One region of the Nonomuraea sp. NPDC005730 genome, then DNA from elsewhere that is predicted to be linked to it. Evidence: riboswitches for the same ligand, from Rfam matches in the RefSeq annotation. Region 1 holds a riboswitch; the other holds the start of a gene.

Region 1 (4,126 bases):
TACACGATCAGCCTGAACGCCGACGGCGCGAGCGCCGACCACTCGGCCTCCTTCAGCCTGACGGTGGGCGGCGGCCAGGGCACCACGTGGCAGACGTACACGGCCTACACGGCCGGACAGACCGTCACCTACCAGGGCACCAGCTACCGCTGCCTGCAGTCTCACACGAGCCTGCCGGGCTGGGAGCCGCCCAACACCCCTGCCCTCTGGCAGCCGGTCTAAGTCGCAATACCTGGGCGGCCACGCCGGGGTGGCCGCCCAACCCCCTTGAGGAGCCACAGATCGTGAACGCCATGCTCAGGCTGGGCGCCGCGGCCACCGCCGCGTTGGCCCTGACCCTCACCACGCCGGCCGGACCGGCCGGCGCCGCCGCCGACCCCGCGCCCGACATCCCCGTCGCGAACGTGACGGCGCATCTGAGCCAGTTGCAGTCCATCGCCACGAGCAACGGCGGCAACCGCGCCTCGGGCAGGCCGGGCTTCACCGCCTCGATGAACTACATCAAGGGCAAGCTCGACGCGGCCGGCTTCACCACCCGCGTGCAGAGCTTCAGCGGCGGCAGCAACCTGATCGCCGACTGGCCGGGCGGCCCCGCCAACCAGACCGTGATGCTCGGCGCCCACCTCGACAGCGTCGCGGCCGGCCCCGGGATCAACGACAACGGTTCCGGCTCGGCCGCGCTCCTGGAGAACGCCCTCACCCTGGCCGCCCGCAGGCCCACCCTCACCAAGCACGTGCGGTTCGGCTGGTGGGGCGCCGAAGAGGCGGGCATGGTCGGGTCCAGGTACTACGTGCAGAACGGCGGCGCGAGCGGCGTCGAGGTGTACCTGAACTTCGACATGATCGCCTCGACCAACGCCGGCTACTTCGTCTACGACGACGACGCGGCGATCCAGCGCACCTTCAACGACTACTTTGCCACCATCGGCCTGCAGACCGAGGGTGACAGGGAGGGCGACGGCCGCAGCGACCACGCCTCGTTCAAGAGCGCGGGCGTCCGGGTCGGCGGCCTGGCCACGGGGGCCGGGGCGGTCAAGAGCTCGGCCCAGGCCGCCAGGTGGGGCGGCTCGGCCGGGCAGCCGTTCGACCGCTGCTACCACAGCGCCTGCGACAGCTACCCGAGCGCCGTCAACACCACGGCGCTCGACCGCAACTCCGACGCCATCGCGTACGCCATATGGAAGCTCGCCGTGGGCACCAGCACGCCCACGGAGAACGACTACTCGATCTCGGTGGCCCCGTCGTCGGCATCGGTCCAGGCCGGTCAGTCGGCTACCGCGGCGGTCAGTACCCAGGTCACGTCCGGCCAGGCGCAGAGCATCGCGCTCTCCGCCGGGAACGTGCCGAGCGGGGTCACCGTCTCCTTCAGCCCGTCCACTGTGCAGGCGGGTCAGTCGTCCACCGTCACGATCGCCACCACCAGCGGCGTCGCGGCGGGGACGTACACCATAGGGATCAACGGCGACGGGGCGACGGCGGACCACTCCGCGTCCTTCACCCTGACCGTCGGAGGGGACGGCCAGGGCACCACCTGGACGGCCTACAAGTCGTACACGGCCGGAGACGTCGTCACCTATCAGGGGGTCAGCTACCGCTGCCTCCAGGCGCACACCAGCCTGCCGGGCTGGGAGCCGCCGAACGTGCCCGCCCTCTGGGCGCGGGCCTGATCCTCGGGCCTGACCTATAGGGCCTGATCCATGGGGCCTGATTCATAGGGCCTGATCCTCGCGCGGGCCGGTCGCCACCGGCCCGCCCCCGAGCTGCCGCGTGCGAGCTGACCTGCCATGACCGGCTCGCGCGCGGCCACCAACGCGGCCGCGACCCCGCCTCTCCGGGGCCGCGGCCGCTTTTCGCTGCGTGCGGGATGTCGCGGATGCTGCGGATGGCAGGGGGCGAAGCGCGACAACACCCCCATGACGGCACTAGGCTGACGGACATCACCGGCGAAACCGTGCGGGAGAGCACCCTGACAGCCGGTCAGGGTCCCTGAAGGAGCAAGCCCTCCCCGCGAACCTCTCAAGGCAAAGGACCGCGCGGCAGCCCTGTAAGGCGTTCTTACGGGGAGGTGACCTCTGGAAAGCAGGCCCTCGGGGCCTCGCCGAAGGTGAAAGTCCGGTAAAACTCGGGCGAAGCTCTCAGGCATCCATGACAGAGGGGGAGGATGCTGGCATCCAATCCTGTCCTGAGGTGCGACAAATGTCCCGACCTACGCCGCTACGAGACGTCCACGAGGCCCTAGGCGCCACGCTGACCGACTTCGCCGGATGGCTCATGCCGCTCCGGTACGGCAGCGAGTCGGCGGAGCACAAAGCCGTCCGCGAGGCGGCCGGGCTGTTCGACCTCTCGCACATGGGCGAGATCTTCCTGACCGGTCCGCAGGCCGCAGAGGCCCTCGACTACGCCCTGGTCGGCCACCTGTCGGCGCTCGCGCCCGGCCGGGCCAGGTACACGATGATCGTGGACGAGCGCGGCGGGGTGCTCGACGACCTCATCGTCTACCGGCTGGCGGACGAGGAGTTCATGGTGGTGGCCAACGCCTCGAACTCCGACAAGGTCGCGGATGAGCTGAAAAATCGTACTAAGTCGTATGACACGGCGGTCGATGACCGCTCCCAGCAGTACGCCCTCATCGCGATCCAGGGCCCGAAGGCCCAGGAGATCCTGGCCACGCTCACCGACGCCGACCTCGGCGGCCTCAAGTACTACGCGGGCCTGCCCGGCGTGGTCGACGGCCGCCAGGCGCTCATCGCCCGCACCGGCTACACCGGCGAGGACGGCTTCGAGCTGTTCGTCGCCAACCAGGACGCCGTGCCGCTCTGGCGCGCCCTGGAGGCGGCGGGCGAGCCGCACGGGCTCAGGGCCGCCGGTCTGTCCAGCCGCGACACCCTCAGGCTGGAGGCCGGCATGCCGCTCTACGGCAACGAGCTGAGCTCCGACCTGACCCCGTTCGACGCGGGGCTGGGCAGAGTGGTGAAATTCGACAAGCCCGGTGACTTCGTCGGCAGGGCGGCACTGGAGGCGGTCAAGGACGACCAGCCCCGCCGCCGCCTCGTCGGCCTGGTCGCCCAGGGCCGCCGGGTGCCGCGTCACGGCTACCCGGTCACCCGCGACGGCGCCGTCGTCGGCGAGGTCACCAGCGGTGCGCCCTCCCAGACCCTGGGCAAGCCCATCGCGATGGCCTACGTGGACGCCGGAGCCGACACAGGTCTGGCCGTGGACATCCGGGGCAGCCATGAACCTATGGACCTGGTCGAGCTGCCCTTCTACAGGAGGAACAAGTGAGCAACATCCCTGACGACCTGAACTACACCAAGGAGCACGAGTGGGTGTCGGGCGTGGACGACGGCATCACCGTGACCGTCGGCATCACGGCCTTCGCCGCCGAGGCTCTTGGTGACGTCGTCTTCGTGCAGCTCCCCGAGGTCGGTTCGACCGTCGAGGCGGGTGACTCGGTCGGCGAGGTGGAGTCCACCAAGTCGGTGAGCGAGATCTACGCGCCCGTCGGCGGCGAGATCGTCGAGGTGAACGCGGCCGTGTCCGACGACCCGTCGCTGGCCAACAGCGACCCGTACGGCGACGGCTGGATGTTCCGTGTCCGCATGGAGGGCGACGCGGAGGACCTGCTGTCCGCCGAGGAGTACACGGCGCTCACCTCAGGCGAGTCCTGACACCAACGCCGGGGCCCGCGGCGGGCCCCGGCACTTCCTGAACTGAAGGGCGCCATCAATGGCGATCAGCGTCTTCGACCTCTTCAAGATCGGCATCGGACCGTCCAGCTCCCACACCGGCGGCCCGATGGCCGCCGCGCACAAGTTCGCCCGCGGGCTGCACGACGACGGCCTGCTCCCCCGCGTGGCCCGCGTCGAGGTCATCCTGTACGGCTCGCTCGGCCTGACCGGCAAGGGCCACGGCAGCGACAAGGCGGTGCTGCTCGGCCTGTCCGGTGAGAAGCCGGAGCTGGTCGACGTCGACTCCGTCGACGCCCGCCTGGCCGAGATGCGCGCCTCGGGCACGGTCAACCTCTACGGCGAGCACGAGATCCCCTTCGTCGTGGGCCAGGACCTCGTCTTCGAACGCAAGATCTCCCTGCCCGAGCACCCCAACGGCATGCGCTTCACCGCCCGTG
Region 2 (4,126 bases), on a different contig from region 1:
GCCGCCAGGTGGCCGCGGACCGCGACCGGGCCGACGCCGGGGCCGCCGCCGCCGTGCGGGATGCAGAACGTCTTGTGCAGGTTGAGGTGGGACACGTCGGCGCCGAACTCGCCCGGCTTGGCCAGGCCCACCAGGGCGTTGAGGTTGGCGCCGTCGACGTAGACCTGGCCGCCGGCCTCGTGCACCTTGGCGCAGACCTCGGTGATCGACTCCTCGTACACGCCGTGCGTGGACGGGTACGTCACCATGATCGCGGCGAGCTTCTCGCGGTGCTTGGCGATCTTGGCGTCGAGGTCGGCCAGGTCGATGTTCCCGTCGTTGTCGCAGGCCACGACCACGACCCGCATGCCCGCCATGACGGCGCTGGCCGCGTTCGTGCCGTGGGCCGAGGACGGGATCAGGCACACGTCGCGCCCGGTGTCGCCGTTGGCCTGGTGGTAGGCCCGGATGGCCAGCAGGCCGGCGAACTCGCCCTGGGAGCCGGCGTTCGGCTGGATGGAGACCGCGTCGTAGCCGGTCACCTCGGCCAGCCAGCCCTCCAGGGTGCCGATGAGCTCCCGGTAGCCCTCGGTCTGGGCCTCCGGCGCGTACGGGTGCACGCCGGCGAACTCCGGCCAGGTGATCGGCTCCATCTCGGTGGTCGCGTTCAGCTTCATCGTGCACGAGCCGAGCGGGATCATCGAACGGTCGAGCGCGATGTCCTTGTCCTGGAGCCTGCGCAGGTAGCGCAGCATCGCGGTCTCGGAGCGGTGGCTGTGGAAGACCGGGTGGGTCAGGTAGTCCGACTCGCGCAGCAGCTCGGCCGGCAGCGCGTCGTCCTCCAGCGCCACCTCCTCGCGCTCGACGCCGAAGGCCGCCCACACCTTGACCAGCTCGGCCGCGCCGGTCTTCTCGTCGCAGGCGATCGAGACGTGGTCGTCCCCGGCCTGCCACAGGTTGACGCCCCGCTCGGCGGCGGCGGCCACCACCTCGGCGGCCCTGCCGGGCACGCGGACGAGCACGGTGTCGAAGAACTCGCCGTGCACGACCTCCAGGCCGGCCTCGCGCAGGCCGCCGGCCAGCGCGACGGCGTGCCGGTGCACGCGGTGCGCGATCCGGCGCAGGCCCTCGGGGCCGTGGTAGACGGCGTACATGCCGGCGATCACGGCCAGCAGGACTTGGGCGGTGCAGATGTTGCTGGTGGCCTTCTCGCGGCGGATGTGCTGCTCGCGGGTCTGCAGGGCCAGCCGGTAGGCGGGGTCGCCGTCGACGTCGACCGACACGCCGACCAGGCGGCCGGGCATCTGCCGCTGCAGGCCCTCGCGTACGGACATGTAGGCCGCGTGCGGCCCGCCGAACCCGAAGGAGACGCCGAAGCGCTGGGAGGAGCCGATGGCGATGTCGGCGCCCAGCTCGCCGGGGGCGGCCACGAGCGTGAGGGCCAGCAGGTCGGCGGCGGCCACGACGATCGCGCCCGCCTCGTGCGCCCTGGCGGCCACGTCGCGGAAGTCGCGCAGACGGCCCGAGGCGCCCGGGTACTGGACGAGCACGCCGAAGCACTCGGGCAGCTCGCCGTCGAGGTCGTGCTCGGTCAGCGTGATGCCGAGCGGCTCGGCGCGGGTGGCCAGCACGGCCTTGGTCTGGGGCAGCGTGTCGGCGTCGATCACGAACACGTCGCTCTTGGACCTGCCGGCCCGGCGGGCCAGCGTCATGGCCTCGGCCGCGGCGGTGGCCTCGTCCAGCAGGGACGCGCCGGCGACGTCGAGGCCGGTCAGGTCGGAGACGACCGTCTGGAAGTTCAGCAGCGCCTCCAGACGGCCCTGCGAGATCTCCGGCTGGTACGGCGTGTACGCGGTGTACCAGCCCGGGTTCTCCAGCAGGTTGCGCCGGATGACGGCGGGCGTGACGGTGTCGTAGTAGCCCAGGCCGATCATGGAGGTCAGCACCCGGTTGCGGGAGGCCAGTTCGCGCAGCTCGGCGATGGCCTCGGTCTCGCTCGCGGCGGCCGGCAGCTTGAGCCGGTCCTTGACCCTGATGGCCTCGGGCACGGCCACGGCCACCAGATCGCCGACGGACTCGAAGCCCACGGCCTCGAGCATGCGCTGCTGCTCGGACTCGGATGGGCCGATGTGCCTGGACGAGAACGGCGGAGCGGACAGGTCGGTCATGGAGGTTGCCTCCCGAGGCTTGGAGACCGGCGCCAGGGCGCGGGCGAGTGCCGGATCTCCCCCTCTGTCATCGCGACGTCATCGCGACCTGAGAGCTTCACCCCACCGTGGGGCTTGCACCGTCGGTGAGGTGCGCCTGGCGGGCGCACCTGCTTTCCAGAGTTGCCTCACCCGAGCGGTACGGGATGCCTGAGAGATTCCGGGGAGGGTTGCTCCTTCGGCGCCCCAGGACCGAAGCCCAGGGACTCTCCCGCACGGGGTCATCAGCCTTACTCTGTCCTAGATTACTACGGTGTGTTCAGCGGTTCAGCTCACCCCGTGCGGCGTGCACGGCGCCGCTTGGCGAGCTCGTCAGCGGGATGGTCGGCCGGGACGGTGTCCTCGACCGCCGCCCGTTCCCCCGGCAGCTCCGCGAGGGAGCCCTCGACCTCTCGCCAGACCCGGCCGAGCGCGATGCCGAACACGCCCTGGCCGCCCTGGAGGAGATCGATCACCTCGTCGGCCGAGGTGCACTCGTAGACGCTGACGCCGTCGCTCATGAGCGTGATCTGCGCGAGGTCGGCGACCCCGCGGTCACGCAGGTGCTGCACCGCGGTGCGGATCTGCTGCAACGACACCCCGGTGTCGAGCAGCCGCTTGACGACCTTGAGCACCAGGATGTCGCGGAAGCTGTAGAGCCGCTGCGAGCCCGAGCCGTGCGCGGCTCTTATCGTGGGCTCGACCAGGCCCGTGCGTGCCCAGTAGTCGAGCTGCCTGTAGGTGATGCCGGCCGCCGAGCAGGCTGTTGGCCCGCGATAACCGATGTCGTCGGGCAGTGTCGCGGGCTGCTCGTCGAAGAGCAGGCCCTGCTCTCCGGCACGCTGCCGCGCGCTCTCGCGCCGCACCGGATCTTCCTGGCCGGCCGTCTTTCCCTCGCCGCTGCTGACCGCCACGCGGACCTCCGGCTTTCTCTCATCCCATGGCCTGATCTGGGGGTTCGTAAAGGGCGACCACGGGTTTCACTTGCACCGTAGGACCGTGACCATGCTCAGTCAACGATCCGGCTCGGCGCGTCGTGAAGCGTAAATGCACTGAAATACCTACCCCGCCCTGCCGAAGTCCTCGGGAGTGATCGTGTCAAGGAACTCCCTGAACTTCTCCACCTCGTCCTCCTGGTCGTCAGGGATGATCACACCGGCCTCCTGGACGACCTCTTCGCTGGCGAAGATGCGCGCGCCGGTGCGCAGCGCCAGGGCGATCGAGTCGGAGGGCCGGGCGCTGACCTCCACTCCGTTGGAGAACACCAGGTCGGCGAAGAAGATGCCGTCACGCAGGGCCACGATGTTGACTGCGCGCAGCCCGACGCCGAGCGCGCTCAGCACGTCCCTGAACAGGTCGTGGGTGAGCGGCCGGGGCGGCGGCTCCTCGGCCTGCGCCAGGGCGATCGCGGTCGCCTCGGTCATGCCGATCCAGATCGGAAGGAACCGTTCCCCGTGTGCCTCCTTGAGCAAGACGATCGGCTGATTTGTGGGCATCTCAACTCGAACGCCCACGACCTCCATCTGCAACACGGGCTGCTCCGTATTCGACCGGCCGGTCGCCCGGCACAGCTGTTGACTGGGTCGTTTCTGCTACACGCTTATGCATTTCAACGTAACACCCGGCAGGCCTGGAATGTGCCCCGGCCTTCCAGCTCTGTGCCCTCAGCGGCCCAGGACAGACCTGACGCCGACGCGGACCAGGGAGGCGTGCAGATCGAGCAGGAGCGTGGACAACTCCCTGGCCGCCTCGTCGGCCTCGCCGATGGCGCCGGGCGCGCGGCGCTTGAGTATGGGCGCGACGGTCTGCTCGACCAGCCCGCACTCCCGCTCGGCGGCGACCTTGACCGCGCGCAGGTGGCGGGCGTGCAGGCCGAAGCGGGCCAGGGCGCCGACGCTGCGCGCGATCTTCAGCGCCTCCTCGTCGTAGCGCCTGGCCACGGGGGCGAGCAGGCCGTAGTC

Evidence for each region. A riboswitch is a leader RNA that binds a small molecule or an ion and turns the genes downstream of it on or off. The one in region 1 is predicted to bind glycine.
Region 2: another riboswitch for glycine. It lies ahead of gcvP (aminomethyl-transferring glycine dehydrogenase); the one in region 1 lies ahead of gcvT (glycine cleavage system aminomethyltransferase GcvT).

What each region holds. Positions count from the first base shown of each region.
Region 1 is NZ_JBEXYK010000008.1:27,930-32,055, reverse strand. It holds gene ABZ444_RS13325 (M4 family metallopeptidase) at 1-222, shown strand, start outside; gene ABZ444_RS13320 (M28 family peptidase) at 294-1,667, shown strand; glycine riboswitch at 1,945-2,042, shown strand; glycine riboswitch at 2,063-2,162, shown strand; gene gcvT (glycine cleavage system aminomethyltransferase GcvT) at 2,197-3,282, shown strand; gene gcvH (glycine cleavage system protein GcvH) at 3,279-3,668, shown strand; gene ABZ444_RS13305 (L-serine ammonia-lyase) at 3,727-4,126, shown strand, end outside.
Region 2 is NZ_JBEXYK010000060.1:54,803-58,928, reverse strand. It holds gene gcvP (aminomethyl-transferring glycine dehydrogenase) at 1-2,147, opposite strand, end outside; glycine riboswitch at 2,314-2,410, opposite strand; gene ABZ444_RS41400 (MerR family transcriptional regulator) at 2,459-3,079, opposite strand; gene ABZ444_RS41395 (bifunctional nuclease family protein) at 3,227-3,697, opposite strand; gene ABZ444_RS41390 (MerR family transcriptional regulator) at 3,830-4,126, opposite strand, start outside.